Regions from separate parts of the Streptomyces sp. GMY02 genome, predicted to be linked through region 1. Evidence: predicted binding sites of a transcription regulator. Region 1 holds the regulator's gene; each other region holds the start of a gene.

What was found. Region 1 encodes HrcA, which represses chaperone genes, less so after heat shock. Its sites were predicted from a motif close to TTNGCACTCNGNNNNNCNGAGTGCNAA; they were not measured.
Region 2: groL (chaperonin GroEL) is a predicted target of HrcA. The motif match lies at 6,663-6,689, and genes of this name have one in related genera.
Region 3: groES (co-chaperone GroES) is a predicted target of HrcA. The motif match lies at 7,156-7,182, and genes of this name have one in related genera.

What each region holds. Positions count from the first base shown of each region.
Region 1 is NZ_CP077658.1:5,768,503-5,779,094, forward strand. It holds gene KQY30_RS24380 (two-component system response regulator) at 1-294, opposite strand, end outside; gene KQY30_RS24385 (ATP-binding SpoIIE family protein phosphatase) at 623-2,827, shown strand; gene hemW (radical SAM family heme chaperone HemW) at 2,952-4,184, shown strand; gene KQY30_RS24395 (DUF3097 domain-containing protein) at 4,803-5,624, opposite strand; partial or broken gene KQY30_RS24400 (MBL fold metallo-hydrolase) at 5,767-5,982, opposite strand; gene KQY30_RS24405 (MBL fold metallo-hydrolase) at 5,939-6,652, opposite strand; gene hrcA (heat-inducible transcriptional repressor HrcA) at 6,925-7,941, shown strand; gene dnaJ (molecular chaperone DnaJ) at 7,942-9,081, shown strand; gene KQY30_RS24420 (nitronate monooxygenase) at 9,311-10,381, shown strand; gene KQY30_RS24425 (16S rRNA (uracil(1498)-N(3))-methyltransferase) at 10,378-10,592, shown strand, end outside.
Region 2 is NZ_CP077658.1:4,809,151-4,819,742, forward strand. It holds gene otsB (trehalose-phosphatase) at 44-889, shown strand; gene KQY30_RS20390 (trehalose-6-phosphate synthase) at 919-2,334, opposite strand; gene KQY30_RS20395 (hypothetical protein) at 2,448-2,735, opposite strand; gene KQY30_RS20400 (glucosyl-3-phosphoglycerate synthase) at 2,774-3,802, opposite strand; SAM riboswitch class I at 4,040-4,167, shown strand; gene thrC (threonine synthase) at 4,185-5,471, shown strand; gene KQY30_RS20410 (ubiquitin-like small modifier protein 1) at 5,530-5,805, shown strand; gene KQY30_RS20415 (cold-shock protein) at 6,230-6,433, shown strand; gene groL (chaperonin GroEL) at 6,843-8,465, shown strand; gene KQY30_RS20425 (SDR family NAD(P)-dependent oxidoreductase) at 8,588-9,586, opposite strand; gene KQY30_RS20430 (TetR/AcrR family transcriptional regulator) at 9,648-10,253, shown strand; gene KQY30_RS20435 (CGNR zinc finger domain-containing protein) at 10,378-10,592, opposite strand, start outside.
Region 3 is NZ_CP077658.1:3,283,610-3,294,201, reverse strand. It holds gene helR (RNA polymerase recycling motor ATPase HelR) at 1-1,560, opposite strand, end outside; gene KQY30_RS13730 (transmembrane transport protein) at 1,680-2,207, opposite strand; gene KQY30_RS13725 (potassium channel family protein) at 2,224-2,742, opposite strand; gene KQY30_RS13720 (hypothetical protein) at 2,835-3,521, shown strand; gene KQY30_RS13715 (hypothetical protein) at 3,620-3,985, shown strand; gene KQY30_RS13710 (class I SAM-dependent methyltransferase) at 4,083-5,441, opposite strand; gene KQY30_RS13705 (polysaccharide deacetylase family protein) at 5,705-6,601, shown strand; gene KQY30_RS13700 (hypothetical protein) at 6,618-7,046, shown strand; gene groES (co-chaperone GroES) at 7,329-7,637, shown strand; gene groL (chaperonin GroEL) at 7,737-9,362, shown strand; gene KQY30_RS13685 (SDR family oxidoreductase) at 9,610-10,383, opposite strand; gene KQY30_RS13680 (multicopper oxidase family protein) at 10,405-10,592, opposite strand, start outside.

The DNA of each region.
Region 1 (10,592 bases):
ACCCCCGCCGGACTCGGGCCCGTTCAGAAAGATGATCGGGATGTCCTTGGCGCGGTCGAGCCGTTTGATGCGGTAGGCCGTCTCGAAACCGTCCATGCCCGGCATCCGGACATCGAGCAGGATCACCGCGAACGGCCGCAGCAGCAGCTCCCGTACCGCCTCCTCGCCGGAGCGGGCCCGTACGAGCGTCTGGTCCAGCGAGGCCAGGACCGCCTCCAGCGCGTCGAGATTGTCCTCCATGTCGTCGACGAGAAGGATGCTCGCCCGCTCGGTGGTGCCTGTTGACCTGTTCATCCCGGTCTCCTTGTCGGCCTTCGGCGGCCCTTCGCTCTCGGCCCCCGGCCTTCGACAGCCCAGGGCCCCCTGCCCCCGCCCCCGGCTGTCGTCCGGCGGGGCAAGACTGCTCTGTCCGGCGCGGTTTCGCACGTCGTTCCCGGGGTTTGAGACCGTGTCGCCGACGCCCGTCCCGGGTTGCACCCCGGCGTCTCCGGGAGCTGGCTGTTCTGCCAACTTCAAGCAAATATCTGCCCACTTCGATGACTCGGCGCATATGAGCGCGCTCCGTCTGTCACTCTGTCGGGATCGTAAGTGGCACAACTCCAGAACGGGATCAGGAGCCGCAGTGGGGCCCATTCCGATTCCGCGCGAGCCGTCGCACCGTCCGGCACTTCCGGTGCCGTTACGGCAGGACGCGCGGTCGACATCACGTACCAGCCTGCCCGGCAACCCGCTCGCGCCGTCCGCCGCGCGCCGTTTCGCCCGCGCGGCACTGGCCGACTGGACCGGCCAGGGCCTGCTGGCCACCTGTACCTTCTGCCGGGGCGACGGGGGGTGCGCCCCCGGGCGGCACAGCACCGACCTGCTCGCGGACGACGCGGCGGTGATCGTCAGCGAACTCGTCACCAACGCCGTGGTGCACGCCGGGACCACCGTCGAACTGCTCTGCCGCCTCGAAGACGCCTCCGAGGACGCCTCGGGAGCGGTGGAGGAACCGGCCGCCCTGGTCCTCGAAGTCTCCGACCACCATCCCGCGCGCGTCATACAGAGCGACGCGGAGGGGCAGGGGCCGTCCGGGACGCCCGAGTACGGCCGGGGGCTGCACCTCGTCGCCTCCCTCGCCGAACGGTGGGGCATCACCTACCGCCCCGGGCTCAAGACCGTGTGGGCCCGGCTGCCGCTCGAAGGCCGGGACGCGGGGCCGGGGCAGCCGGCCGAACCCGCGGTGCGCCGGGGGCTCCGGGCCGCGGAGATCCTGGCGCCCGCGTCGCGGCGCGCTGTACGGGACGACCCCGAGTGGGTCGGCCGGGGCGCGCTGTCCTTTCTCGCGGAGGCCTCCGAGCTGCTCGCGGGGCAGCTCGACGAGGACCTGATCGCGGCGCTGGCGGGGCAGTTGCTGGTGCCGCGGCTCGCGGACTGGTGCGCGGTCTGGCTGGACGGCGAGGGCGGACAGGCGGGCAACGCGCCCCGGCTCGCACGGGTCTGGCACGCCGACGAGTCCAGAACCGGCGAGCTGCGGGCGGTCCTGGAGAAGGAGCCACCGCGGCTGCCGGATCTGCCACGGGGCGGTGCGGTACGGGTGCCATGGTCGGGCGGCGGCGGTACGGGCGCCGGTACGGGTAATACCGGCACGGGTGGTACGGGCACGGGCGGTACGGGCACGGGCGGGGGCGGTACGGGTACCACGGGCGCCGGTACGGCCGGTCCCGGGGCGGGCGCGGGCGCGAACTCCACGGACTCGGGCGCTGCTGCCGCCAGGGGCGACGGCGTCGGCTGCGAGGGCGCGCTCGCCTGCCGGCTCGTCGCGAACGGGCGCGCGCTCGGCACCCTCATGCTCGGCAGACCCGGCGGGGCCGGCGTCCCCGACGAAGTGACCGCCCTCGTGGAGGATTTCGCGCGCCGTGTCGCCCTCGCCATCGGCGCGGCCCGCCGCTACAGCCGCCAGGTCACCATCAGCCGTGTCCTGCAACGCGGTCTGCTGCCCAGCCAGGTCGCCCGTATCCCCGGTGTCGCCAGCTCCCTGGTGTACGAACCGAGCGACGAGGGGCTCGCGGGTGGCGACTTCTACGACGTCTTCCCGTGCCCGCCGGGCAACCGCTGGTGCTTCATGCTCGGCGACGTCCAGGGCAGCGGCCCCGAGGCGGCCGTCGTCACCGGCCTGGCCCGCCCGTGGCTGCGGCTGCTGGCCCGCGAGGGCTACCGCGTCGGCGGGGTCCTCGACCGGCTCAACCGGCTGCTCCTCGACGATGCCACGGAGGCGGCCGAGTCGGCGTCCCTGGTCGTCGCCGCGGCGACCGGGACCGGTCCTGGTACCAGTACCGGCGGTGTCGCCGGTGGGGCAGGCACGGGTACGGGTATGGGTGCGGGTGCGCCGGGTTCCGTGCCGGCTCCGGGCGAGGGCGGCGGGCAGGCGCGCTTCCTGTCGCTGCTGTACGGCGAACTGATGCCGCTGCCGGGCGCCGGAGGCGGCGTACGGTGCACCCTCGCCAGCGCCGGCCATCCGCTGCCGCTGCTCCTGCGGCCCGACGGGACGGTACGGACGGCCGCGGAGCCGCAGCTTCTGCTCGGGGTCGAGGAGGACGTCACGTATGAGAGCCGTACGTTCGACCTGGAGCCCGGCGACACCCTGCTCTGTGTCACCGACGGGGTGACGGAGCGGCGCTCGGGGCCGCGGATGTTCGACGACGGCGACGGGCTCGCGCGGGTCCTGGCGGGGTGTACGGGGCTGACGGCGCAGGGGGTCGCGGACCGGATACGGAAAGCGGTGCACGACTTCGCGGAGACACCGCCGGGGGACGATCTGGCGCTGCTGGTGCTCCAGGCGGAGTGACACCGGAGCGGGACAGCGTCGGGGCGGCATGACTTCAGGAGAGTGACTCCGGGGCCGGACGGCGCCGGAACCGCGCCGGAACCGCGCGGACCGAGCAGCCCGGCTCGTACGGGACACTGGACGCATGCCTTCCGCACTGCCAGACGGCGAGCCCGTACCCGAGACCGGAGCGCTGCCCGCACATGCGCTGACGGGCGCGGCGGACCGGCCGCTCGGCTTCTACCTGCACGTTCCGTACTGCGCGAGCCGCTGCGGCTACTGCGATTTCAATACGTACACGGCGACCGAGCTGCGCGGCTCGGGCGGTGTGCTGGCCTCCCGCGACAACTACGCCGCGGCCCTCATCGACGAGGTACGGCTGGCCAGGAAGGTACTGGGCGACGACCCGAGGCCCGTACGTACGGTCTTCGTCGGCGGCGGTACGCCCACGCTGCTGGCGGTCGGCGATCTGGTGCGGATGCTGGGGGCGGTCCGGGACGAGTTCGGGCTGACGGACGACGCCGAGATCACCACGGAGGCCAATCCGGAATCCGTCGGTCCGGAGTATCTGGCGGCGCTGCGGGAGGGCGGCTTCAACCGGATCTCCTTCGGTATGCAGAGCGCGAAGCAGCACGTACTGAAGGTGCTGGACCGTACGCACACGCCCGGGCGGCCGGAGGAGTGCGTGGCGGAGGCCCGCGCGGCCGGGTTCGAGCATGTGAACCTCGATCTGATCTACGGCACGCCGGGGGAGAGCGACGACGACTGGCGCGACTCGCTGGCGGCGGCGGTGGGGGCGGGGCCCGACCATGTCTCGGCGTACGCGCTGATCGTGGAGGAGGGTACGGGGCTGGCGCGGCGGATCCGGCGCGGCGAGGTCCCGATGACGGACGACGACGAGCACGCGGACCGGTATCTGATCGCGGACGCGGTGCTGGCGGAGGCGGGCTTCTCCTGGTACGAGGTGTCCAACTGGGCCACTTCGGAGGCGGCCCGCTGTCTGCACAACGAGCTGTACTGGCGCGGCGCGGACTGGTGGGGCGCGGGGCCGGGGGCGCACAGCCATGTGGGCGGGGTGCGGTGGTGGAACGTGAAGCACCCGGGTGCGTACGCGGCGGCGCTGGCGGCGGGGCGGTCGCCGGGGGCGGGGCGGGAGATCCTCTCGGCGGAGGACCGCCGGGTGGAGCGCATCCTCCTGGAACTCCGGCTGTCCGCGGGCTGCGAGCTGTCCCTGCTGACCCGCGAGGGCCTGGCGGCGGCCGGCCGCGCGGTGACGGCGGGCCTGCTGTCGGGGGAGCGGTTCGAGGAGGGGCGGGCGGTACTGACGCTGAGGGGCCGCCTACTGGCGGACGCGGTGGTGCGGGACCTGGTGGACTGAAGGGGCGCGGGCCGCGCCCGCAGGTCGCCCGCCTGGCGCGGGCCCAACCTCGGCCCGGCGCCGACGTCTGCGGGGGGCGTGGTGGTGCGCCCGCCTGGCGGCGGGCCGGTGTTCCCCACCGGCTCCGCCTGTGCGGGTGGGATGGCCACTGTCCGCGCTGTCACCGGCGAGATCAACGCTCCGCCCGTGCGGGTGGGATGCGTGGGTGCGGGTTTTCCTGTGGCTGGTTGCCACCGTTGGCGTCTGCGGGACGTGGTGGTGCGCGGGCTGCGGTGGGCCGGGGCTACCCCCCGCTCCGCCTGTGCAGGCGGGATGCAGAGGTGCGGGTCTTCCCAGGGCGGTCGCTCGCCGCTGGCGTCTGCGGGCGCGTTGTGGTGCGTGGACTGTGCCCGTGTGGGGGCACCTGGCGCGAGCGCTGTGCGCTCACAGCGCGCCCGGCGCCATGGCGCGGCGGCTGCCCTCGCCCTTCGGGCGGCTGCGCGGCACGGAGCCGGCGCTGCTGGGGGCTCGGGGGTACTCGTACCCCCGAACGCACCTCCCGCGCCCGCAGGGCGCGGTTCGGGGTCCCGGGGCTCGCCCCGGGTTCGGGAAGGGGCGGGGTTGGGGAAAACCTCCCGCTCAAACCTCCGGCGCCGTGACGAAGTCGATCAGTTCCTCCACCCGCCCCAGCAGCGCCGGCTCCAGGTCGCGGTAGGTCCGGACCCGGGAGAGCACGTGCTGCCACGCCGCCCCCGTGTTCTCCCCCCACCCCAGCGTCCGGCAGACGCCCGTCTTCCAGTCCTCGCCCCTCGGGACCGCCGGCCATTCGGGGATGCCCAGGGACGACGGTTTCACCGCCTGCCAGATGTCGACGTACGGGTGGCCGACGACCAGCACGTCCGGGCCGGTGACCTGCGCCGCGATGCGGGACTCCTTCGAGCCCGGGACCAGATGGTCCACCAGGACGCCCAGCCGGGCGTCGGGGGCGGGGCCGAACTCGGCGACGACGGCGGGCAGATCGTCGATGCCGCCCAGATACTCGACGACCACACCCTCCACGCGCAGATCGTCGCCCCACACCTTCTCCACCAGCTCTGCGTCATGGCGGCCCTCGACATAGATCCGGCCCGCCCGCGCCACCCGCGCCCGGACCCCCGGCACGGCCACCGAACCGGACGCCGTACGGGCCGGCCGGACCGGGCCCGCCGCCGTCGGGCGGACCAGGGTGACCACCCGCCCCTCCAGCAGGAACCCGCCCGGCACCAGCGGGAACACCCGGTGCTTGCCGAACCGGTCCTCCAGGGTGACCGTCGGCCCCTCCGCGGTCCGCTCGCAGCGGATCACCGCGCCGCAGAAGCCCGTCGACACCTCCTCGACCACCAGATCCGGTTCCGCGGGGACCTCGGGCGCGGGCGTGGACTTCTTCCACGGCGGCGTCAGATCGGGGCTGTAGCTACGCATTCGCAAGACGATAGGCCGCCCGCGCCACTACGGCTACGACCCCCGGGCCCCGCTTCGGGCCCCGGGCCGGCCCCCGGCCACGCGCCCGGCCGGCCCCCGGCCCCCGGCCCGCCGCCCCCTGCCGGCCACGCGCCCCCGCCTCCTACGACCCTCCGAACCGCCGCGCCAGCGCCTCGCGTTGTGCCCGTACGAACGCCGCGTCCACCACCGCCCCGTGCCCCGGCACATACACCGCGTCCTCGCCGCCCAGCGCCAGCAGCCGGTCCAGGGCCGCGGGCCAGCGGGCCGGGATCGCGTCCGGGCCCGCCTGCGGCTCACCCGACTCCTCCACCAGATCGCCGCAGAAGACCACAGGAGGAGCCACCGAAGTCCCCGCAGCCCGCGCCGAAGCCACCCCCGCCCCCGCCGAGTCCGCACCCGCACCCGCCCGAGCCGAAGCCACCCCCGCCCCCGCCGAAGCCACACCCGCCCGTGCCGAATTTGCCCCCCGCTCCCACCCCCGCCGAAGCCCCCGGCACCAGCACCGCCAGATCGTGCGCCGTATGCCCAGGCCCGACATTCACCAGCACCGCCCGCCGCCCCCCGCCCAGTTCCAGCACCAGTTCCCCCGACACCTCGTGCCGCGGCACCACCAGCACCTCCACCGCCCGCGCGGTCTCGCCCGCGTCGGCCCCCAGCCGTACCGCCTCCTCGTACAGCCCCGGCCCGCCCCCCGACAGCAGCCGCGCCAGCCCCACCGCCCCGTACACCTCCACCCCCGAGAACACCGCCGTGCCCAACACATGGTCGAAGTGCGGATGGCTCAGTGCGACATGCGTCACGCGCCGCTCGCCCAGCAGCGACCGCACCCCCGCCCGCAGCCCCGCGCCCTCGTGCAGCGTCGCGCCCGTGTCGTACAGCAGGACGGAGTCCTCGCCGACGACCAGTCCGGCCGTCGCGTCCCATCCCGGCAGCCGGCGCCGCCCCACCCCGGGAGCCAGCCGCTCCCATCCGTGCTCTTCCCAGCGGAGATCCCAGCAGAGGTCCATACCAGGACGCTACGGGACGCTACGGAAACCGCGCCCCCGCCGACCGGCGCGATCGGGCGTTACCGTGCCCGGCCACCCTTGCTAGGGGTGTACCCCACGGCCGTACACTGACGGGGGGAGTGTTGGCACTCCCTGTGAGCGAGTGCCAAGAACGAGTACCGATGAGTACCAGAGCAAGTATCAGAGCAAGTACCAAGCAGTGACACGGCAAGCAGTGGTACGGCAAGAAGTGATACGGCCCGGGACGACGACCGTAGCTGGAGGTGTGCGCGATGCTCAGCGAACGCAGACTCGAGGTCCTGCGCGCCATCGTCCAGGACTATGTCGGCACGGAGGAGCCCGTCGGCTCCAAGGCGCTCACCGAGCGCCACAAGCTCGGTGTCTCGCCGGCCACTGTCCGCAATGACATGGCGGTCCTGGAGGACGAGGGCTTCATCGCCCAGCCGCACACCAGCGCGGGACGCATCCCGACCGACAAGGGCTACCGGCTCTTCGTCGACAAGCTGGCCGGTGTGAAGCCGCTGTCCTCGCCGGAGCGCCGCGCCATCCAGAACTTCCTGGACGGCGCCGTCGACCTCGACGATGTCGTGGGCCGTACGGTACGGCTGCTCGCCCAGCTCACCCGGCAGGTCGCCGTCGTGCAGTACCCCTCGCTGACCCGTTCGACGGTGCGGCATGTGGAGCTGCTGGCGCTCGCGCCCGCCCGGCTCATGCTCGTCCTGATCACGGACACGGGACGGGTCGAACAGCGCATGATCGACGCGCCCGCGCCCTTCGGCGAGACCTCGCTCGCGGATCTCCGCGCCCGGCTCAACAGCCGGATCGTCGGGCGCCGGTTCGCGGACGTGCCGCAGCTTGTGCAGGACCTGCCCGACTCGTTCGAGCAGGAGGACCGCGGCGCGGTGTCCACCGTGCTCGCCACCCTGCTCGAAACTCTGGTCGAGGAGACCGAGGAGCGGCTGATGATCGGCGGTACGGCCAACATCACCCGCTTCGGACACGACTTCCCCCTGACCATCCGGCCGGTGCTGGAGGCGCTGGAGGAGCATGTGGTGCTCCTCAAGCTGCTCGGCGAGGCCAAGGACCCGGGCATGACCGTACGTATCGGGCACGAGAACGCCCATGAGGGGCTCAACTCCACGTCCGTCGTCGCGGTCGGCTACGGTTCGGGCGACGAGGCAGTCGCCAAACTCGGCGTGGTCGGACCGACCCGCATGGACTACCCCGGAACGATGGGAGCGGTACGCGCAGTGGCACGTTACGTCGGACAGATCCTGGCGGAGTCGTAAGTGGCCACGGACTATTACGCCGTACTCGGCGTACGCCGCGACGCATCTCAGGACGAGATCAAGAAGGCATTCCGGAGACTCGCGCGCGAGCTCCATCCGGATGTCAATCCCGATCCCAAGACGCAGGAGCGTTTCAAGGAGATCAACGCGGCCTACGAGGTGCTGTCGGACCCGCAGAAGAAGCAGGTCTACGACCTCGGCGGGGACCCGCTCTCGGCGAACGGGGGCGGGGGCGGCGCCGGTGGCTTCGGGGCCGGTGGCTTCGGCAACTTCTCGGACATCATGGACGCGTTCTTCGGCACGGCGTCGCAGCGCGGCCCGCGCTCGCGGACGCGGCGCGGCCAGGACGCGATGATCCGGCTGGAGATCGACCTCAACGAGGCGGCCTTCGGTACGACCAAGGACATCCAGGTCGACACGGCCGTGGTCTGCACGACCTGTTCCGGCGAGGGCGCCGCGCCCGGCACCTCGGCGCAGACCTGTGACATGTGCCGTGGCCGCGGCGAGGTCTCGCAGGTCACCCGGTCCTTCCTGGGCCAGGTCATGACCTCGCGGCCGTGCCCGCAGTGCCAGGGCTTCGGTACGGTCGTGCCGACGCCGTGCCCCGAGTGCGCGGGCGACGGGCGCATCCGCTCTCGCCGTACGCTCACGGTCAAGATCCCGGCCGGTGTCGACAACGGCACCCGGATCCAGCTCGCGGGCGAGGGCGAGGTCGGGCCCGGCGGCGGTCCCGCAGGCGATCTGTATGTCGAGATCCATGAGCTGGCGCACTCGGTGTTCCAGCGGCGCGGTGACGATCTGCACTGCACGGTGACCATTCCGATGACGGCGGCGGCGCTCGGTACGAAGTGCCCGCTGGAGACGCTGGACGGGATGGAGGAGATCGACGTACGGCCTGGTACACAGTCGGGCCAGTCGATCCCGCTGCACGGGCGCGGCATCACGCATCTGCGGGGTGGCGGCCGGGGCGACCTGATCGTGCATGTCGAGGTGATGACCCCGGCGAAGCTGGACCCGGAGCAGGAGCGGCTCCTGCGGGAACTGGCGAAACTGCGGGGCGAGGAACGCCCGACGGGCCAGTTCCAGCCCGGTCAGCAGGGCCTGTTCTCCCGCCTGAAGGACGCCTTCAACGGGCGGTAGCGCGGCCGGGGGTCCGGGGGTTGTCCCCCGGGAGTGCACAGCCAACGGGCGGTAGCGGGGCCGAGTGGTACGGGGGTCGTCCTCCGGGAGTGCACAGCCAACGGGCGCTGGGCGCGTGGTTTGTCGTCCTCAATCGCCGGACGGGCGGCTTTTTGCAGCCCGTCCGGCGATTGTAGACAACCCCCGGACCGATTCGGAGCTGTCCCGGAGGGCATGGCACCATGCCTCCATGTCCTCCGCGCTGACCGATCTCTGCCGGTATCCGATCGTGCAGGCACCCATGGCGGGTGGTGCCTCCTGCCCGCAGCTCGCCGCGGCCGTCTGCGAGGCCGGCGGCCTCGGATTCCTCGCCGCCGGCTACAAGACCGCGGACGGCATGTACGAAGAGGTCAAACAGTTGCGCGGGCTGACCGGCCAGCCCTTCGGGATCAACCTCTTCATGCCCCAGACGCAGTCCGCCGACCGCGCGGCCGTGGAGGTCTACCGCAACCAGCTCGCCGGTGAGGCCACCTGGTACGAGACACCGCTCGGCGACCCCGAGGCCGGCCGGGACGACGGCTACGAGGCCAAGTTGGCGATCCTGCTCGACGACCCCGTACCCGTGGTCTCCTTCACCTTCGGCTGCCCGAGCAGGTCGACCCTGGACGCCTTCGCCCGCGCCGGCACGTACACCGTGGTCACGGTGACGACCCCCGAAGAGGCCCAGGCCGCGCAGTGGTCGGGTGCCGACGCCGTCTGTGTCCAGGGCATCGAGGCCGGCGGCCACCAGGGCACACACCGCGACGACCCGGGCACCGACGGCGCCGGCATCGGGCTGCTGTCGCTCGTGACCCAGGTCAAGGAGGCCGTACAGCTTCCGATCGTGGCCGCGGGCGGGCTGATGCGCGGCGGTCAGATCGCGGCCGTGCTCGCGGCGGGCGCCGACGCGGCCCAGCTCGGTACGGCGTTCCTGGTGTGCCCGGAGTCCGGCGCGAATGTGGTGCACAAGCAGGCCATGACCAATCCGCTGTTCGTACGGACCGAGCTGACCCGGGCGTTCTCCGGCCGGCCCGCCCGTGGCCTGGTCAACCGCTTCATGCGGGAGCACGGCCGGTACGCCCCGGCCGCCTACCCCGAGGTCCACCACCTCACCTCCGGGCTGCGCAAGGCCGCGGCCCGGGTGGGCGACCCGCAGGGGATGGCGCTCTGGGCGGGGCAGGGCCACCGTATGGCCCGCGAACTGCCGGCGGGACAGCTTGTCGAGGTCCTGGAGACCGAACTCGAAGCGACGCGCGCGTCCTTGGCGGGCAGTGCCTCGTGACCGCCCCGGTTTTTCTCGTCGAGGGCGGCGCGCCGCGCGTCGGTACGGTCGTCCTCGACGGCCCCGAGGGGCGCCACGCCGTATCCGTACGGAGGCTGCGTGTCGGCGAGGAGATCGTCCTGACGGACGGCGCGGGCACCGGCGGGTACGGGACGGTCGCCGCCGTCGAGGGCAAGGACCGGCTGGAGGTCGCGGTCACGGAGGTACGGAC
Region 2 (10,592 bases), 960 kb from region 1:
GTTTCGTACCGGCCGTGGCGTCCCCGCCGATACGCTCAGGAGCATGGGCAACCCGTACCCCCTCCCCCTGCCGGAACCCACCACACCCGCCGGTGCCGACGGCCTCGCCGCGCTTCTCGCCCGGCCCGGCGAAGCGGTCGTCGCCCTCGACTTCGACGGCACCCTCGCCGACATCGTCCCCGACCCCGAACAGGCCCGCGCCCACCCGCGCGCCGTCCCCGCGCTGGCCGCCCTCGCCCCGCATGTCGCGTCCGTCGCGGTGATCACCGGCCGTCCGGCCGGGGTCGCGGTGCGGTACGGCGGCTTCGCCGGAGTGCCGGGCCTGGAACACCTCGTGGTCCTCGGCCACTACGGCGCCGAACGCTGGGACGCCGTCAGCGGCACCGTCCGTACCCCCGCCCCGCACGAGGGCGTCGCGGCCGTCCGTGCCGAACTCCCCGGATTCCTGGAGCGGTTCGGCGCCTGGCACGGGACCTGGATAGAGGAGAAGGGCCAGGCGGTCGCGGTCCACACCCGCCGCGCCACCGACCCCCAGGCCGCCTTCGACGCCCTGCGCGACCCGTTGGCCGAACTGGCGGCCCGCCACGGCCTGATCGTCGAACCGGGCCGCATGGTCCTCGAACTGCGCCCGCCCGGCATGGACAAGGGCGTGGCGCTGCTGGAGTACGTCCGTGAGACGGGCGCCGGAACCGTCCTCTACGCGGGCGACGACCTGGGCGATCTCCCCGCCTACGCGGCCGTCGAGAAACTCCGCTCCGACGGCCACCCCGGCCTGCTGATCTGCAGCGGCTCGGAGGTCCCCGAACTGTCCGCGCGGGCCGACCTCCGCCTCCCCGGCCCCGCCTCCCTGGCCGACTACCTCGCCTCCCTCGCCCGGGCCATGGACTGACCCGGCCTCGCCCGGCCCCCCTCAGGGGGTCAGGCGCGGAGGGCCGTGAGCTGGTCCAGGAACCATTGCTGCGGGGGGAGGGCCGTGGCCGCCGCGGAGAGGCGTTTGGCGCGTTCCGCGCGGTCTTCGGGGGAGAGCGTCAGGGCCTGGTGGAGCGCTTTCGCCGTGGCGGAGATGTCGTACGGGTTCACCGTCAGCGCGTCCTCGCCCATCTCCTCGTACGCCCCCGCCTCCCGCGACAGCACCAGCGCGCAGCCGCGCTCCGAGACGACGGGGATCTCCTTCGCGACCAGGTTCATGCCGTCCCGGATCGGGTTGACCAGGGCCACGTCCGCGAGCCGGTAGGCGGCCAGGGAGCGGGCGAAGTCGTCGCGGACGTGGAGGACGACCGGGGACCAGCCGGCCGTGCCGAACTCGTCGTTGATCGCCTCGGCCACCCGCTGGACCTCGGCGGTGTAGTCGCGGTAGACCGCCAGATCCTGCCGGGAGGGGTAGGCGAAGGCGACATGGACGACGCGTTCGCGCCATTCGGGGTGGTCGACGAGGAGCTGCCGGTAGGCGAGCAGACCGCGGACGATGTTCTTGGACAGTTCCGTACGGTCCACCCGGACGATCGTCCTCCGCGGTTCGCCGGAGTCCGGGCCCGGGCCTCCCGTACGGCCGATCTGCTCGCGCAGGGTCGCGATCCGCTCCTCCACGTCCGGGCGGTGCGCGCGCTCGCGCAGGAAGTCGCCGTCCGCGCCCAGGCCGTGCACACCGGTCCTGGTGTTGCCCGTCCCGCCCAGCAGTTCCGTACAGCACGCACGGAAGGCGTCCGCCCACCGGTGCGTCAGGAACGCCGCGCGGTCCGCCCCGAGGATGCCGCGCAGCAACTGGCGGGCGATGTCGTCGGGCAGCAGCCGGAAGTAGTCGACCGGCGCCCACGGGGTGTGCGAGAAGTGCCCGATGCGCAGGTCGGGGCGGAGCGCGCGCAGCATCCCGGGCACCAGCGCCAGGTGGTAGTCCTGCACCAGGACCGCCGCGCCCTCCGCCGCCTCGTCCGCCAGCGCCTCCGCGAAGGCGCGGTTGTACGTCTCGTACGACGCCCACTGCGCGCGGAACTCGGGGCCGAAGGACGGCTCCAGCGGTGTCTGGTAGAGCAGATGGTGCAGGAACCAGAGCGTGGAGTTCGCGACGCCGTTGTACGCGTCGGCGTACACCTCGGGCGCGATCCCCAGCATCCGGACCCGCTGGCCGCCGGTGTCGGCCGGGTCGAGCCGTCCGTCCGTACGCCGCACCGCCTCGCGGTCGCCGTCGCCGAGCGCCGCGCACACCCACACCGCGCCGTCGTCGGACCCGATGGCCGAGAGGCCGGACACCAGACCGCCGCCGCCGCGCTTCGGCGCCAGCGAGCCGTCGTCGCGCAGGGTGTACGAGACGGGGCCGCGGTTGGACGCGACAAGGATCTGGGCCGGCTGGACCTTGGGCCGGGAGGACGGCTCGGTAACCATGTGCCGAACCTAGCCCGTCCCGTAAACGCTCAAACGTACGGACGGTGTGGTGTGCGCCCCGTCGGAGCTCAGCGGCGGCCACGGGTCGCCGCCAGCGCCACCACGCCCGCGCCCGTCAGCGCCAGTGCCACCCCGCCCAGCAGCCACAACCGCTCCGCCACGCCTCCGGTGTCCGCGAGATGGCCCTCCAGCGGCTCGTGCACCGCGCCTTCCACGGCCTCCCGCACCGGGCCGTAGACCCGTGCGCCGTCCGCCGGCGGCTGGTCCGCGGCCAGCGCCTGCCCGGGTGCCAGCGCCACCAGCGTTCCGGCCAGCACCCCGATTGCCCGCCTGATAATCACATCTTTTGCCCTCATAAGGGTGCAATGTAAGCAACGGATGTGATGATGCGTGGTTACGCCGCGCGTCCGGCCGTGTACTCCGCGATCTCCCGCATCGGCGGCCGCTCCTCCGTGTCGACGGAGTAGGTGCGCGGTACGAACCCGTTCTCGCCCCGGTCGAACTGCGTCAGCTCCGGACGGACCAAATGCGCGCGGGACAGGCGCAGTTGGGCCGTACGGTAGATCGCCGCGGCCATTCGCCCCAGCGCCCGGTCGTCCTGGTGCCGGTGCAGCCGCACCCCCACGTCGACCTGGCCGAGCGCGTCCAGGCCCACCGTGTGCAGGGCGTCGACCAGCAGCCCCAGCTCCACGCCGTACCCGACCGGGAACGGCAGCCGCTCCAGCAGCGAGCGCCGCGCCGCGTACTCCCCGCCCAGCGGCTGGACGAACCCCGCCAGGCGCGGCCAGTGCAGATTGAGCAACGGGCGCGCCACCAGCTCGGTCACCCGCCCGCCCTGCCCGGCCGCCGCCCCGCCGCGGCGGTCCGGGTCGCCCCGGCCGCTCGTGTCGCCCTGGCCGCCGGTGAGAGCGCTCTCGGTCAGGAGAGCGCTCTCAGTCAGCGGACGGTCGTACATCGCCTTCACGAACTGCACATCCGCGTCCGTCAGCAGCGGTCCCACCGTCCCGGACACGAACTCGGCCGAGAACCGCCGCAGATCCGCGTCCACGAAGCACACCACATCGCCGCTCGTCACCAGGAGCGACCGCCACAGCACCTCGCCCTTGCCGGGCAGTGCGGGCAGCCGCGGCAGGATCGAGTCCCGGTGCACCACCCGCGCCCCGGCCGCCGCCGCGGTCTCGGCCGTACGGTCCGTGGAACCGGAGTCGATCACCACCAGCTCGTCGACCAGCGGCGCACGCTCCATCAGCTCACGCCGTATCACCGACACGATCCCGCCGACCGTCGCCTCTTCGTCGAGCGCCGGCAGCACCACGCTCACCGTGGTCCCGCGCGCGGCCTTCGCCAGCAGGAGCCGGTCGAGCGTACGGTCGGCCGCCGACCAGGAGCGCCTGGTCAGCCAGCGTTCCACCTCTTCCAGCACGGTCGGTACTCTCCCTGACGTGTCGTGCGTGTCGTGCGATGCTCGCCCATGCGTCTCACGCGTGCCCGTTCACGCGTGCCTGTCCATGCCACGCGTGGTGACGTGATCCATCTCGCGGTGCGGACCACTATCTCAACCGTCCGCTCCTTCGGTTACAGTCTTGAACAACACGAGTGGCCACCGCATGCCGGGGTCGTTTCGTGAAAAAACGCGCCGGACCAGGGGTCCGCGCCATAGCGCTCATCCAGAGGGACTGAGGGAACGGCCCGTTGAAGTCCCGGCAACCCTCCCGCCGACCGCGAGGTCACGGTGGGGAAGGTGCCAATTCCGTCTTGCGGCGAAACGCGTCGTAAGGAAGATGAGGAGAAAGGGCCTCGCCATCATGGCTGTGCAGACCGTCCGCCACGCCGACGCCTCCGTTGATCTCGGACCCGCCGCCGCGCTCTCGTGCCGCGAGTGCGGAGAGCGCTTCCAGCTCGGACCCATCTTCGCCTGTGCGAGCTGTTTCGGGCCGCTCGAAGTCGCGTACGACCTGCCGAGCGGCACCCCCGAAGAGCTCAAGAAGCGCATCGCCGAAGGCCCCGACAACATCTGGCGGTACGCGCCGCTGCTGCCCGTCCCCGCCGATGTGGCGACCAAGCCGAACATCAACCCCGGCTTCACCAAGCTGGTCAAGGCCGACAATCTCGCCCGCGAACTCGGCGTTACCGGCGGCCTGTACGTCAAGGACGACTCCGGCAATCCGACACACTCCTTCAAGGACCGCGTCGTCGCCATCGCCGTCGAGGCCGCCCGCGCCTTCGGCTTCACCACGCTCTCCTGCTCGTCCACCGGCAATCTGGCCGGCGCGGTCGGCGCCGCCGCGGCCCGCGCCGGCTTCCGCTCCTGCGTGTTCATCCCGCACGACCTGGAGCAGGGCAAGGTCGTCATGGCGGCGGTGTACGGCGGTGAACTCGTCGGTATCGAGGGCACGTACGACGATGTGAACCGGTTCTGCTCGGAGCTGATCGGCGACCCGCTGGGCGAGGGCTGGGGCTTCGTCAACGTCAACCTCCGCCCGTACTACGGCGAGGGCTCCAAGACCCTCGCGTACGAGATCTGCGAGCAGCTCGGCTGGCGGATCCCCGACCAGATCGTCGTCCCGGTCGCCTCGGGCTCGCAGCTCACGAAGATCGACAAGGGTCTCCAGGAGCTGATCAAGCTGGGGCTGGTGGAGGACAGGCCGTACAAGATCTTCGGCGCCCAGGCCGAGGGCTGCTCGCCGGTGTCCACCGCGTTCAAGGCCGGGCACGATGTCGTACGGCCGCAGAAGCCGGACACGATCGCCAAGTCGCTGGCGATCGGCAACCCGGCGGACGGACCGTACGTCCTGGACATCGCCCGGCGTACGGGCGGGGCGGTCGAGGACGTCGACGACGAGCTGATCGTCGAGGCGATCAAGCTGCTGGCCCGCACCGAGGGAATCTTCGCGGAGACCGCCGGTGGGGTGACGGTCGGTGTGACGAAGAAGCTGATCGACTCCGGTCTGCTCGACCCGGCGCTGACGACCGTCGTCCTCAACACGGGTGACGGACTGAAGACCCTGGACGCCGTGGCGGCGACGACGGGGCCGACCGCGACGATCCGCCCGAGCCTGGACGCGTTCCGCGAAGCCGGCCTGGCCCGCTGAAACCCGACGACGTTACCGGCGTTACGGAAAGCCGGAAGACGGAAGGCAGAACACCACTATGAGCGTCAATGTCCGCATCCCGACCATTCTCCGTACGTACACCGGCGGCCAGGCCGAGGTCCCGGCCGAGGGGGCGACCCTCTCCGAGGTCATCCAGTCCCTGGAGGCCAACCACCCCGGCATCGCCGCGCGTGTCCTGGACGACCAGGGCAAGCTGCGCCGCTTTGTGAACGTGTACGTGAACGACGACGATGTCCGTTTCGAGCAGGGCCTGGAGACCGTCACCCCGGCGGGCGCGGGCGTCTCGATCATCCCGGCGGTCGCCGGGGGCTGAGCTCCGCCGCCCGGCCGGCGCGGCACGTTCCGACTCGTTCCGACGACTCTCCGACGGCTCTCTGGCGGCTCCCCGAAAGCTCCACCGATGGCTCCCTCCGCGAAGCAAGCGGAGGGAGCCATTCTCTATGGTTGAACGCGATAGAGTATGGGAACGCCCCTCCGCCGGCCCTGCCGCGCGTGTATCAGAACGCGACAACATGGGGGCAAAGTCCTGGTGTTGTTTGCGCTATAGGTGCGCTTTGCCCGGCCCGACTTGCCCGGGAACGCAGCGAATTCGTCGCTATGCGTGTTCAGCCATGCCCAGAATTCTCGTCCGATTGACCTGTTGCAGAGGGCAGTTGGGCAGATACATTCAGCCGCGGTCGACGCGTTCCGGCGCGAAGTGTGGCCCCCTGGAAGGGCCAGTAATAGGGGAGTTAGGCATGGCTCAGGGCACCGTCAAGTGGTTCAACGCGGAGAAGGGGTACGGCTTCATCGCGGTCGACGGTGGTGCGGATGTTTTCGTCCACTACAGCGCGATCCAGATGGACGGTTACCGCACCCTTGAAGAAGGTCAGCGAGTGGAGTTCGAGATCTCGCAGGGCCAGAAGGGTCCGCAGGCGGACATGGTCAAGCTCGCCGTCTGATCCCGGCGCGATCGGCCACCGACGCACTCAGCTCACGCGCGAGGGGCCCGTATCCCAGAGATGGGGATACGGGCCCCTCGTGCGTGTGCGCCCCCGTGCGTGTGCGCCCACCCGGTAAGAACCGGGGGCTCCGGCCTTCCGGCGGGGCCGCTCCGGCGCGGGTGCCTCGAAGGGGTCGTGGGAGCCGGGGGAGCTTGCACTCTCGGGGGTCGAGTGCTAATCATTGGCGTTAGCACTCTGCAAGTGAGAGTGACAACTTGAGGACCGGGTCTGTGAGGCCCGAAGAGCCGGTGGGGCAATGAACCGCACGGCTCTCAGGCCGTCCGTCGCGGGCGCCGGCGCGGTCCGCTCCACCCGCCCCCTGGGCCCTGCGGCCCGGGGAGACCCCTGTCCGGGAGGACCACTTCACATGGCCAAGATCATCGCGTTCAACGAGGAGGCACGGCGCGGTCTCGAGCGCGGGATGAACCAGCTCGCCGACGCCGTCAAGGTCACCCTTGGCCCCAAGGGCCGTAACGTCGTCCTCGAGAAGAAGTGGGGCGCCCCCACGATCACCAACGATGGTGTGTCCATCGCCAAGGAGATCGAGCTCGAGGACCCGTACGAGAAGATCGGCGCCGAGCTGGTCAAGGAAGTCGCCAAGAAGACGGACGACGTCGCCGGCGACGGTACGACCACCGCGACCGTGCTCGCCCAGGCGCTCGTCCGCGAGGGCCTGCGCAATGTGGCCGCCGGTGCCAACCCGATGGCCCTCAAGCGTGGCATCGAGAAGGCCGTCGAGGCCGTCTCGGGCGCTCTGCTGGAGCAGGCCAAGGACGTGGAGACCAAGGAGCAGATCGCTTCGACCGCCTCCATCTCCGCCGCCGACACCCAGATCGGCGAGCTGATCGCCGAGGCCATGGACAAGGTCGGCAAGGAAGGCGTCATCACCGTCGAGGAGTCCCAGACCTTCGGTCTGGAGCTTGAGCTGACGGAGGGTATGCGCTTCGACAAGGGCTACATCTCGGCCTACTTCGCCACCGACATGGAGCGTATGGAGGCGTCCCTGGACGACCCGTACCTCCTGATCGTCAACTCCAAGATCGGCAATGTGAAGGACCTCCTTCCGCTGCTGGAGAAGGTCATGCAGTCGGGCAAGCCGCTGCTGATCATCGCGGAGGACGTCGAGGGCGAGGCGCTGTCGACCCTGGTCGTCAACAAGATCCGTGGCACCTTCAAGTCGGTTGCCGTCAAGGCCCCGGGCTTCGGCGACCGCCGCAAGGCCATGCTCAACGACATCGCCATCCTCACCGGCGGCACGGTCATCTCCGAGGAGGTCGGCCTGAAGCTGGAGAACGCCGGCCTGGACCTGCTGGGCCGCGCCCGCAAGGTCGTCATCACCAAGGACGAGACCACCATCGTCGACGGTGCCGGTGACAGCGACCAGGTCGCCGGCCGGGTCAACCAGATCCGCGCCGAGATCGACAACAGCGACTCGGACTACGACCGCGAGAAGCTCCAGGAGCGCCTCGCGAAGCTGGCCGGCGGCGTGGCCGTCATCAAGGCCGGTGCCGCGACCGAGGTCGAGCTGAAGGAGCGCAAGCACCGCATCGAGGACGCGGTGCGCAACGCCAAGGCCGCTGTCGAGGAGGGCATCGTCGCCGGCGGTGGCGTGGCTCTGCTCCAGGCCGCTTCGGTCTTCGAGAAGCTGGAGCTGGAGGGCGACGAGGCGACCGGTGCCAACGCCGTCAAGCTGGCGCTGGAGGCCCCGCTCAAGCAGATCGCCGTCAACGGCGGCCTTGAGGGCGGCGTCGTCGTGGAGAAGGTCCGGAACCTGACGGTCGGCCACGGTCTGAACGCCGCGACCGGCGAGTACGTCGACATGATCGCCGAGGGCATCATCGACCCGGCGAAGGTGACGCGTTCCGCGCTGCAGAACGCGGCGTCCATCGCGGCGCTGTTCCTGACCACCGAGGCCGTCATCGCCGACAAGCCGGAGAAGGCCGCGGCCGCGGCTCCGGGCGGCATGCCGGGCGGTGACATGGACTTCTGAGCCTCCTCGGCTCGGATCCGTCCCGCGTCGGTAGATCCGTACGCTTCTGTACTGAGGGCGGCACCCCTGTGTGGGGGTGCCGCCCTCGGGCGTTTTCGGGGGCTCTCGCCGCGCGGCGAGGGTCACTTTCCGGGGCTGGGGAAGGCCGTTGAGGTGAGGTCCTCGGAGAGGGTCCACAACTGGCGGGCCAGGGACGGGTCCTGGGCGGTGGGGGTGCGGCCGGCCCGGGCGGGGTGGCCGCGGAGTTCGCCCCGGCCGTCGGGGCCTATGTAGGCGGCGCCTTCGAGGTTCTGGGTGGCGGCGAAGAGGGCCGGGAGGGCGCCGGCCGCGGCGTTCTGCATGGCCAGGCGGCCGACGATCGTGGCGACCAGGGTCATGAACGGGCCCAGGTGGCGGTTCAGGCCGGTGGTCGCCGCGCCCGGGTGGGCGGCGACGGCGAGCAGCGGGGAGCCGGCCTTCGTCAGTCGGCGCTGTAGTTCGAGGGTGAAGAGCAGATTGGCGAGCTTCGACTGTCCGTAGGCGGCGGAGGCGCGGTAGGGGCGGCGCCGCCAGTTCGGGTCGTCCAGGTCGAGCGTGGCGTTCTTGTGGGCGTTCGACGCGATGGTGACCACGCGGTCGGTGATCCGGGGGAGCAGCAGGTTGGTCAGTGCGAAGTGGCCGAGGTGGTTGGTGCCGAAGTGGGTCTCGAAGCCGTCGGCGGTACGGCCGGGCGGGACGTTGGCCACGCCCGCGTTGTTGATCAGGACGTCGACCGGGCGGTCCCAGGAGGCGGCGAAGCCGCGGACGGAGGCGAGGTCGGCGAGGTCCAGGGCGCGGATTTCGACGGTGCCGGCCGTGCGGCCGTGCCGCGGGGCGGCGCTGGTGGCGGAGCCGGTGGTCGCGCCGATGGCCGTGTCGGTGGCCGGGCCGGTGGTGGTCATGCTCGCGGCTGCCTCGCGGGTGCGCTCGGCATTCCGTACGGCCATGACGACATGGGCCCCCGCGGACACGAGTGCCCGGGCCGTCTCCAGGCCGATACCGCTGCCCGCGCCGGTGATGATCACGGTACGGCCGGTCTGGGGCGGCAGGTCGGCGAGGGTCCAGGGGGCGGCGGGCCGGAGGGTGGGGTGTGAGCTGGTCATGGCTGCAAAGTAGTCACTGGATACATTGTAGTCAATGGGAACATCTGGATAGGGTGGCCGAGTGACCGCACCCCGGCCCTACCACCACGGCGACCTCCGCACCGCGCTGCTGCGGCAGGCGGAACGTACCCTCGCCGAACACGGCGCCGACGGCCTCTCCCTGCGGGAACTCGCCCGCGAGGTCGGCGTCAGCCATGCCGCGCCGCGCCGGCACTTCCCCGACAAGCGGGCATTGCTCGACGCCCTCGCAGAGGTGGGGTACGAGCGCCTCGGCCGCAGGCTCGACACGGCGCTGAACGACGCCGAGGGCGCTTTCGCCGAGCGGTTGGTGCTCTTCGCGCGGGTGTATGTGGAGTTCGCGGTCGAGCATCGGGAACTGCTCCTGCTGATGCACGGCTCGAAGGAGGGTTCGCGCGGCGACCGGTTGCGGGAGGCCAACGACAGGGCGTTCGCCGCGCCCGTACGGCTGCTCGCGGAGGCGCGGGCGCGGGGGGACATCGACCCCGACACGTCGGGGCGGGCCGATATGACGGTGCTGGCGCTGTTGCAGGGGCTCGCGGTGCTCGCGGCCACCGGAATGGCCGCCGGGGCGAACGGTACGAAGCCCCTCGGGGAGCTGGTGTCCGGTGCGGTCGAGACGTTGTTGGCGGGCTTGCGGCCGCGGTGATGCGCGGTGACGGCTGACTGGGCGCGAGCGCTGGGCTTGGGCCTGGGCCCGGCCTCGGGCACGGTTGGGACGGGGGCCTGGGGCGGAGCCGGGGTGGGGACAGGGGCCCGGGGCAGGGGTGGGCTCAGGCGTGGGCGCGGCGGTGGGCGGCCACGCGTTCACGGGTCGCGCAGCGGCGGGAGCAGTAGCGGCGGGGGAGGCCGCTGCCCTGGGTGACATATACGTTCCGGCAACTGGCCGACGCGCAGATCCCGCCGGGCGGGCGCTGCCGGTCCCAGACGAGAACGGTCAGCGCGAGGCACGACGACGCGAGCAGCCACTCGGCCCACGGCGCGTCGT
Region 3 (10,592 bases), 2.5 Mb from region 1:
TTCGGCGTCCTTGCCGCGCAGCATCGTCACCAGGCCCTCGCCGTCGTCACCGTCGGCGCCGGAGTCGGCCGCGGCGTCGATCAGGTTGTCGACGACCCGCGTCATGTGCTCGCGCTGGGCGGCGAGGACGGCCTCGTTCCGGCGCTTGCGTCGGGCCGCCTCCGGGTCGCCGAGCCGCTGCCGTGCGGCGTCAAGGAGAGGCAGGTCGGACACCGTCCAGGCCTGGGGGGCCTCCTTGCGCTGTAGCTTCCCGACCTCGTCGGGGCCGAGCCAGGGAGCGCACATCCGCAGATAGGCGGGGACCGACCAGAGGTCTCCGACGAGGTCGGCCGCTTCGAGCAGCGGCCACGCGCGGTTGAAGGCCGTGAGCAGCTCCCTGTTCTGCCGCAGTGACCTGCGGAGCAGGTCGGGCGAGACGTCGCCGTCGTGCGCGTCCACCAGGATCGTGAGCAGCTCGTCCCAGACCTGGTCGCGCGCCTCGTTGTGCGGAGTACCAGGTTCTGCCGCATCGAACGCCACGGCCCAGTCGTCGGCGCTCAGCCGGATGTCGGACCAGTGGGTCGTGACCGTCATCCCCTTGGCGGGCGGCTCCTCGTAGAACCGGACGGCCTTCTCGATCGCCTTCACCATGTCCGCGGACGACTTCAGGAGGGCCACGTCGGGGTCGGTCTCGGTCGCTGCCGCGGCTCCCTCGGCGACGAGGTCCCGTAGGACGCAGGTCTGTACGCCCTCTTCGCCGAGGCTGGGCAGGACGTCGGCCACATAGGCCAGATAGGGCCGGTGCGGACCGACGAACAGTACGCCGCCGCGGCGGTGACCGAGGCGGGGGTCGGAGTAGAGGAGGTAGGCGGAGCGGTGCAGAGCGACGACGGTCTTCCCCGTACCCGGACCGCCGTCGACGACGAGAGCGCCACGGGATCCGGCCCGGATGATGGCGTCCTGGTCGGCCTGGATGGTGCCGAGCACGTCCCGCATCCGTGCCGACCTGTTGCCGCCCAGGCTGGCGATGAAGGCGGACTGGTCGTCGAGCGCGGCGTGCCCTTCGAGTCCGTCGGCGGTGAACACCTCGTCCCAGTAGTCGCTGATCCGGCCGCGGGTCCAGCGATATCTGCGGCGGCTCGCCAGCCCCATCGGGTTGGCGTGGGTGGCTCCGAAGAACGGCTCGGCGGCGGGGGAGCGCCAGTCGAGCAGCAGCCGGCGCCCCGAGCTGTCGGTGAGGCCGAGCCGCCCGACGTACACCGGCTCGGGGCTGTCGGCGCTGACCATGTGTCCGAGGCACAGGTCCAAACCGAAGCGGCGCAGGGCGCGCAGACGACCGGTCAGCCGGTGGATCTCCACATCCCGGTCCATCGCCTGCCGCCCCATGCCGCCGGGCGCCTTGCGCTCGGCGTCGAGGCGGCCGGACAGTTCGGCGATCGCCTGCTGAAGGCTCTGTGCGATGGCGGCGAAGTGCCGCTCGTCGTCGGCGATCAGTGCTGTGGCGGCTTTGGGGGAGAGATGGGCGGGGAGGTCGAACGCGCTGGTGCCCGGGGAGTTCCCGTCATCAGCTTTGAACTGCACACGCACTTCGTGAATCTCCCGTTTCCGCAGGTTCTGGGCTTGGCCAGTGATTCTGCGGTACGGCGGGGGCCTTGCCGCAAGCCCCCGGGTGCGCTATAGGTTGAAGGTGGCGGGGGGTCTCACACCCCCTCCCGCATCCCCTCCAACTCCCCCCTCACCCGCAGCAGTTCTCTCCGCCTTCCCCTCGCCCGTACCATCGCCGCCCCCGCCACCGCCGTCAGCAGTGCCCCCGTCAGGCCTGTGCTCAGGGCCGCTGCCGGGGTGGCTCGTACAGCAGCGAGTGCGATTCCCGCGACCGTTGTCGTGGCCGTCGCCGTCAGGGCGAGGCCGGCGCCCACCACGCGGTCCTGGGCGTACAGCGGGCGGCGCCTGCCGAGTGCCCGGGCCGCGAACGCCGCCCAGGCCAGGCCCACCGTGATCAGGCCACCGAAGGCGGCCTGGGTGCGCACCGGCAGCGTCTCCGGCTCCGTGGCCCACAGGACCGTGATCAGCCCCGCCCCGCACAAGCCCGCCAGCCCCACCGCGAGATGCCTCATCCGGGACGGCAGCGAGACCTCCGCCGCCAGCATCCGCTCCAGGCTCTCCGGCACCTCTCGGCCGGCCCCGTTGCCGCTTCCGGACCCACTCCCGTACGTCCGCTCGTTCACGGCCTGAACAGCCCCCTCAGCCGCTGTCGCGCCGCTCGCGCCCGCCGCCGCCCCCGCCTGCCCTGCTGACCAGCCGTTCCAGGCGATCGAAGCGCTCATGCATCGCCCGCAGCTCGTCCGCGACCTCCGCCTCCCCCTCGCGCCCGGCGTGTTCGACGGCCAGGGCGAGCCGGCGCATCCGGTGGACGGCGTTGCTCACGAACCAGGTCGCCAGCGACGCGGTCACGATGCTGAAGACCGAGATGCCCACGAACATCACCACACCCGCGATGACCCGCCCCCACGGAGTGACCGGATACAAGTCCCCGTAACCGACCGTCGTGGCCGTCTCGACGGACCACCACAGCGCGACCGGGAAGGACGTGATCGTCGCGCGGGGCGCCGAGGTCTCGACCGGGACGATGATCCAGGAGCCGATCAGCAGCACGAGTACGAGGAGCAGCGCGGCCCAGATGGCGGCCTTCACATGGAGCCGCTGCCAGTGCTCACCTCTCAGCAGCCGTTTCAGCAGGTACGCGAAGGAGATCGGCGGCATGGCCCCGAAGCTACTCGTGGTCGGCCGCCGGCCCCGCCCCTGACACACACCCTCGTCGGCGCCCCACGCTGCGCACCGCTACCCTCTGCCCAATGATCAGCAGGACCAGCAGGACCAGCCCCTCCGCTGCCTCCGCCGCCACCCGCCTGCCGCCGCCCCCGCCGCCCCTCCATCTCCGTACCTGGCCCGACCACGAAGCGCTGCTCGCGGACCGGGCCGCCGCCCTGGCCACGCTGACCGTACGGCGGCTCGGGATCGGCCGGCTCGTGCTGCTCTGGCTGCTGGGCGCGGTCGGCGTGGTCGGCTGGGCCGCCGTCGGACTGGCCATCCAGAGTTTCGAACAGGGCGGTCTGAACCAGGTGACCGGTCTGGTCGCGCTGTTCCTCGCCGCGCTACTGCTGATACCCACCGGGGTCGCGCTCGGCTTCTGGCTGGAGCGGGGCCGTACCGTACGGCTGCTCCTGGAGGCCTGGGCCGACCTCGCCCGGGACCCCGCGGTGGATGTACGCGTACGGGCCCACCGCCGGTGCGTGCTGTGGCTGCTGCCGTCCGTGGCGCTCTGCCTGCTGGGGATGTGGGCGACGGCCGCCGCCTGGTCCTCCGCCAGCGCTGGACCCGGTTCGCCCACCGTGGGCGAGACGGTCTACGCGCTGGGTCTCGGCCTCACGGTCCTGGCGACCGGGGTGCTGGGCGCCGTCCAGTCGTACGCGCATCAGAGCTGGTCGGGGCGGTTCCTCAGCCCGGTCCCCGAACGCTGGGGCGGAGGCGCGCACCGCTGAGCCGGTGCCCCGGGTGACCGTCCTGTCCTGAGTTCCGCGAGTGTCCGTCCTATCCTGAAGGGAGAACGCATGCGCCATTCACGGTGAAGGGGCGGCGGATGGAATGGCTCTGGTGGATATTCGTCTTCTTCATCGTCGGCGGCTTCGGCTGGATCGCCGACACCGGCCGCACCGCGCTCCGCACCCGCCACGAGCGCAGAATCGAGCTTCTGAGGCTTGAGGAGAAGGAACGGCTGGCCCTGGAGCAGGCCCACAAGCCCCCGGTGCCGGTCTGCGGCTGCACGCACCACCTTGCGAAGCATGACAAACGGGGCAAGTGTCATGAGGATGTCGAGGTGGCGACGGAGTGGGACGAGAACAAGAAGCCACTCCACTACGAACGCAGGCAGTGCAACTGCCAGCAGTACATCGGCCCGCAGCCGCTGTCGCAGATCTACGCGGACGACCTGACCGACCTCCAGTAAGCCCCACCGGGCGTCTCACGCCTGCCCCACCGGCCCTCTGGCGCCTGCCCCACCGCGCCCCTTGTCCTCGCCCTTGGCCCCTGCCCGGACGGGCCTCTCACGCCTCCACCGGATGCCCCAGCAGCATCGTCGGGGCGCCCGCCACGCGGGTCAGGAAGACCGTCACCGAGTGCGGACCCTTGAGTTTGAGCCGGCGCCGGAGTTCCTCCGGTTCCACGGCCGAGCCGCGCTTCTTCACCGTCAGGATCCCGACTTCGCGTTCGCGCAGCAGGGCCTTGAGCTTCTTGAGGCCGAAGGGGAGTTCGTCGGTGATTTCGTAGGCGGTGGCGTACGGGGTGGGGCGCGGCTCGTCGGCCGTGATGTACGCGATCGTCTCGTCCAGCAGGCCGCCCTCCAGCTCCTCGGCCACCTCGGCGACCAGATGCGCGCGGATGACGGCGCCGTCCGGTTCGTAGAGGAAACGGCCGGTGGCGCGGACGGGCGGGTCGGGGAGGCCGCGGCCGGTGAGGGTCACCGTGGGTCGGCCGGGGGCGAGCAGGGTGGCGCGGCGGGCACCGGGGGTGACGGAACCGGACGTTCCGCTGCGGCCGTCGTACCAGAGCACCGCCTCCTTGACGTCCCCGGAGTCCGAGATCCACTCGGCCTCGAAGTCGTCGGGGATCAGCTCGTGCGGAATGCCGGGCGCGATCTTGACCGCGCCCGTGCCGGCCCGTCGTACCGCCTCGACCGCCCACGACAGTGGCGGTGAGTAGGCCTCCGGATCGAAGATCCTGCCCCGGCCGCCGCGCCGGGCGGGGTCGATGAAGACGGTACGGGCCCCGGCCAGGTCGTACTCCAGGACATCGGCGCGCGTCACCGTCGCGGGCGGAGCGGGCGGACCCGGCGGACCGGGCGGAGCGGCCGAAGTGCCCCGGGTGGCCGAAGTGGCCTGCGCGCTCTGCGCGCCCGGAGCCAGCATGCGCAGGTTCGCGGCGGCGATCTCGCAGGTCAGCGGGTCGAGATCGACGGCCGTCACGGCGAAGCCCGCGCGGGCCAGCTCGATCGCGTCGCCGCCGATGCCGCAGCAGAGGTCGGTGATCCGGCGCTCCGGGGCCAGTGCGCGGAACCGGGCGGCCCGGTGGGCGGCGACGGTGGAGCGGGTGGCCTGTTCGATTCCGTTCGGCGTGAAGTACATGCGGTACGCGTCCTCCGCGCCGAACTTCGCCACCGCGCGCTGGCGCAGCCGCGCCTGGGTCAGCGCCGCCGAGACCAGCTCGGCCGGGTGCTCGCGGCGCAGCCGGGTGGCGACGGCGAGTTCCCCCGCGGGGTCGTGGTCGCGCAGCTCGGCGAGGAGCGCCTGGCCCTCGGCGGAGAGCAGCGGCGCGAGCAGCGGGGAGTCGGCGCCGAGGGAGGCAGGGGCGCTCTGGTGAGAGGCGGTGTGCGGGGGTGCGGAGGCGCGGTCGGTCACCCGGTCCATTGTGGGCCAGCCGGGCGATGGTGGGCGCCCCGGCGGCGCTGTCGTCCGGGCGCGGGCACCCCGCGCTGACAGGATCCGACACCATGCAACTAGTACGACAAAACGAAGAAATGATGACAAGGGTGACGGCGAAGGGAGGCAGGGGCGGTACGGGGGACAGGCGGGGCGCGGACGCCGCCACAAGCGGCGGACAGAGCGCAGGGGCAAGCACGGCCACGGCCGCGGCGGCGCCGCGCGCGCGAGGCAGACGCGGCCGCGCCGTACTGGCCGCACTCCTCGTCGGCGCGGTCGTCTGCGGATGCACCGCCGGCACCGGCGAGGTGCCCAGGCCCGCGGGCGCGCACCCCGGCCAGCCGGGCGCCCCCGGCCATGGCGGGCCGGACGCGCAGGAGGAGGCCCCGGCCGGGATGATCGCCGGTTACGCCGACAACCTCCGCCGCAATCAGGCCGCCCGTGCGATCGCAGCCAAGAAGTGGGGGCTCGACGCCACCCCGCTGCCGGCGCCCAGACCGCCGAGCGTCAAGCCGGTCATCACCACCCGCAAGGGCTTCGAGGTCGAGGACAGCGAGAATCTGCCGCCGATCTTCACCACCGTCCCGACCAAGGACAAGGTCGTCTTCCTGACCATCGACGACGGCTCCGAGAAGGATCCCGACCTGCTCCGGATGATGAGCGAGTTGAAGATCCCGTACTCCGCCTTCCTCAGCGACTACGTCATCAAGGACAACTACGGCTACTTCAAGCAGATGCAGGACCAGGGGGTCACCCTCAACAACCACACCCTCAACCACCCCTACATGCCGGGCCTGTCGTACGAGGAGCAGAAGCGGGAAATCTGCGGTCAGCAGGACAAACTCCAGAAGCGGTACGGGCACCGTCCCACGCTCTTCCGGCCGCCCTTCGGCAACTACAACCGCGACACCCTCGTGGCCGCCAAGGAGTGCGGTGTGAAGGCGGCACCCATCTGGGCGTCGGAGGCGTTCCCCGACCACATGGAGTGGCGTGAGTGGGACAAGGACATCCACCCCGGGGACATCATCCTGACCCACTTCCGGGGGCAGGACGAGTGGCCGGGCACCATGCCCGACATGATCCGGCATGTGATGAAGGTGATCACGGACAAGGGGTATTCCGTGGGCCGGCTGGAGGACTACGTATGAGGCGGGAGGTGCTCCGATGAAGCTCGGAAACCGGCTGATGGCGGCCGGAGCACTGGCGGTGGGCGCACTCGTCGCCGCCGGCTGCGCGCAGACGTCCGACCCGGTGGACCCGATCGAACGGCTCGGCCGCAAGGCGGCACAGAAAGCGGCACAGAAGGTCGCCCCGCACGCCTCGCACCCCGCACCGGGCGCGGCCGGGCGAGGAGCCGTACGCCTCGCCCGCCAGCCGCGCGAGATGTGCCCCGGAGAACGGCCGCTCATGGGTGCGGAACGATCGGCGGGCGGTACGGAGGAGTCCGCGGGCGGTACGGAAAAGTCCGCGGGTCGTACGGAAACGGCGACCGCGGGCGGTACGGAGCGGTGGACCGGGGGCGCGGACACGGAGCGGCCGGACACGGAGCCGGGGCCCGGGGGCCCGGGCGTGCGCGCCGGGGGACGGCTGTGAACGTCGCCGCGTTGTCCACAGGCGTGTGCGCTGTTCGTACAGTCGTACGGAATCAAGCCCCTGGTGACGGCGTTCTCCTATCGAGACCGAACCGCCACGCGCAGCCGTATTGGCACTCCGCTTGACCGAGTGCTAATCGCGGTCATAGTCTCGGGTCTGGCACTCCCCCATGGAGAGTGCCAAAGCGCGACTGGCAGGTCCGGCACCCGCGACGACGGATCGACCCTTTCGCCACCCTCAGACAGTCAACCCCGTGAGATCTCCGAAGGGGGAGGTCGGATCGTGACGACCGCCAGCACCAAGGTTGCCATCAAGCCGCTCGAGGACCGCATTGTGGTCCAGCCGCTCGACGCCGAGCAGACCACGGCCTCTGGCCTGGTTATCCCGGACACCGCCAAGGAGAAGCCCCAGGAGGGCGTCGTCCTGGCCGTCGGTCCGGGCCGTTTCGAGAACGGCGAGCGGCTTCCGCTCGACGTTTCCGTCGGCGACGTCGTTCTGTACAGCAAGTACGGCGGCACCGAGGTGAAGTACAGCGGCGAGGAGTACCTCGTCCTCTCGGCTCGCGACGTGCTCGCGATCATCGAGAAGTAATCACCCAGTTCGAGTTTGCTTGTGAACCGCGCCCCTGGCCGCCCTGCGATTGCCGGGCGGACAGGGGCGCGGTTCATGTGAGAGGACAGAGAAGCTCCCATGGCGAAGATCCTGAAGTTCGACGAGGACGCCCGTCGCGCCCTCGAGCGCGGCGTCAACAAGCTTGCCGACACGGTCAAGGTGACGATCGGCCCCAAGGGCCGCAATGTCGTCATCGACAAGAAGTTCGGCGCCCCCACCATCACCAACGACGGTGTCACGATCGCCCGTGAGGTCGAGATCGACGACCCGTACGAGAACCTCGGTGCCCAGCTCGTGAAGGAGGTGGCGACCAAGACCAACGACATCGCGGGTGACGGCACCACCACCGCCACCGTGCTGGCCCAGGCGCTGGTCCGCGAGGGCCTGCGCAATGTGGCCGCGGGCGCGTCCCCGGCCGCCCTGAAGAAGGGCATCGACGCCGCGGTCAAGGCCGTCTCCGACGAGCTGCACTCGACCGCCCGTCCGATCGACGACAAGTCCGACATCGCCGCCGTGGCCGCGCTCTCCGCGCAGGACCAGCAGGTCGGCGAGCTGATCGCCGAGGCGATGGACAAGGTCGGCAAGGACGGTGTCATCACTGTCGAGGAGTCCAACACCTTCGGTCTGGAGCTGGACTTCACCGAGGGCATGGCCTTCGACAAGGGCTACCTGTCGCCGTACATGGTGACCGACCAGGAGCGTATGGAGGCCGTCCTCGACGACCCGTACATCCTCGTCCACCAGGGCAAGATCTCCTCCATCCAGGACCTGCTCCCGCTGCTGGAGAAGGTCATCCAGGCGGGTGGCTCCAAGCCGCTGCTGATCATCGCCGAGGACGTCGAGGGCGAGGCGCTCTCCACCCTCGTCGTCAACAAGATCCGTGGCACCTTCAACGCGGTCGCGGTGAAGGCCCCCGGCTTCGGTGACCGCCGCAAGGCCATGCTCGGCGACATCGCCACCCTCACGGGTGCGACCGTCATCGCCGAGGAGGTCGGCCTCAAGCTCGACCAGGCCGGTCTCGACGTGCTGGGCTCCGCCCGCCGCGTCACCATCTCCAAGGACGACACGACCATCGTCGACGGCGGCGGCAACGCCGGGGACGTCGCGGGCCGCGTCAACCAGATCAAGGCCGAGATCGAGTCCACGGACTCCGACTGGGACCGCGAGAAGCTCCAGGAGCGCCTCGCGAAGCTGGCCGGCGGCGTGTGCGTGATCAAGGTCGGCGCCGCCACCGAGGTGGAGCTGAAGGAGAAGAAGCACCGTCTGGAGGACGCCATCTCCGCGACCCGCGCCGCGGTCGAGGAGGGCATCGTCTCCGGTGGTGGCTCCGCTCTGGTGCACGCCGCCAAGGTGCTGGAGGGCAACCTCGGCAAGGAGGGCGACGAGGCCACCGGTGTCGCGGTCGTCCGCCGCGCCGTCGTCGAGCCGCTGCGCTGGATCGCGGAGAACGCGGGCCTCGAGGGCTACGTCATCACCGCGAAGGTGGCGGAGCAGGACAAGGGCCACGGCTTCAACGCCGCGACCGGCGAGTACGTCGACCTGGTGAAGGCCGGTGTCATCGACCCGGTCAAGGTCACCCGTTCGGCGCTGGAGAACGCCGCGTCCATCGCGTCGCTGCTGCTCACGACCGAGACGCTGGTCGTCGAGAAGCCGGCCGAGGACGAGCCCGAGGCGGCTCAGGGCGGCCACGGCCACAGCCACTGAGACCCGGCGCGTACGCCCGTACGGTCACACCGAGGCCCGGCACCCCGCTCAGGGGCGCCGGGCCTCGGCGCGTCCCACGACCGGCCCGCACCGGTGCCCGGGCTCCGGCACGTCGGCGGGCCCGGGGGCTCCTCGTACCGGTGCCCGACGCGCGGGCCCGTGCGCGTCACCGCGTCCCGGACCGTCTCACGCCTCAGCTCCCCGCCCCCGCGACCATGCCGGTGCGCCGGCGGCCTCGGCGCGTCGTCTACTGCGGTCCGTACTTGCGGCCCGTCTTCGAGGTGACTCCGCCCAGCAGGCCGCGCGGCGCCAGCTTTACCGCGCCCATCAGCGCCTTGTACCGCGGGTCCGGTACGGACACCGTCTTGCCGCGGGCCAGATCCGCCAGCGCCGCCTCCACCACCCGGTCCGCGTCGAGCCACATCCAGCCCGGGATGTTGTCCGTGCCCATCCCGGCCCGCTCATGGAACTCGGTCCGTACGAACCCCGGGCACAGCACCATCAGCCGTACCCCCGTCCCCGCCACATCCCGGGACACGCCCTGGGTGAACTGCACCACCCAGGCCTTCGAGGCGCCGTACGTCCCGCGCGGTACGAACGCGGCCACGGACGCCACATTGACGACTCCGCCCCGGCCCCGCTCCCGCATGCCCGCCACGCCCGCCGAGGTGAGCCGCAGTACCGCCTCGCAGTGCACCTTCAGCATGGTCAGCTCGTCGGCCATGGAGACTTCGAGGAAACGGCCCTTGTTGCCGAATCCCGCGTTGTTGACCAGCAGATCGACGGACTGTCTGAGGTCCGAGAGCCGCCTCTCCACCGACGCGATCCCGCTGTCGGTGGAGAGGTCGGCGGTCAGTACCTCGGCCTCGATGCCGTGCCGGTCGTGCAGCTCGGTGGCCTGGTCCCGCAGGCGTGCGGTGTCACGCGCCACGAGGACGAGATTGTGCCCGTCCGCCGCCAGCCGGCGCGCGAAGGCCGCGCCGATCCCGGCCGTCGCGCCCGTAATCAAAGCAGTCGTCATACGGGCACGTTAGTGCCTGGATCAGTGGCCCTGATGTGCGTGGACGGCAGATGGACGACCTGCCCGCTGCCCCTTGTCGACCACCACGAACTGCCCCATCATCCCCTGGTCTTCGTGGTAGAGCAGATGGCAGTGGTACATGTACGGGGCATTCGGGTCGGCCGGCCCGTCGAACCGTATCGCCAGCTTCACCGTCGTACGGTCCGGCA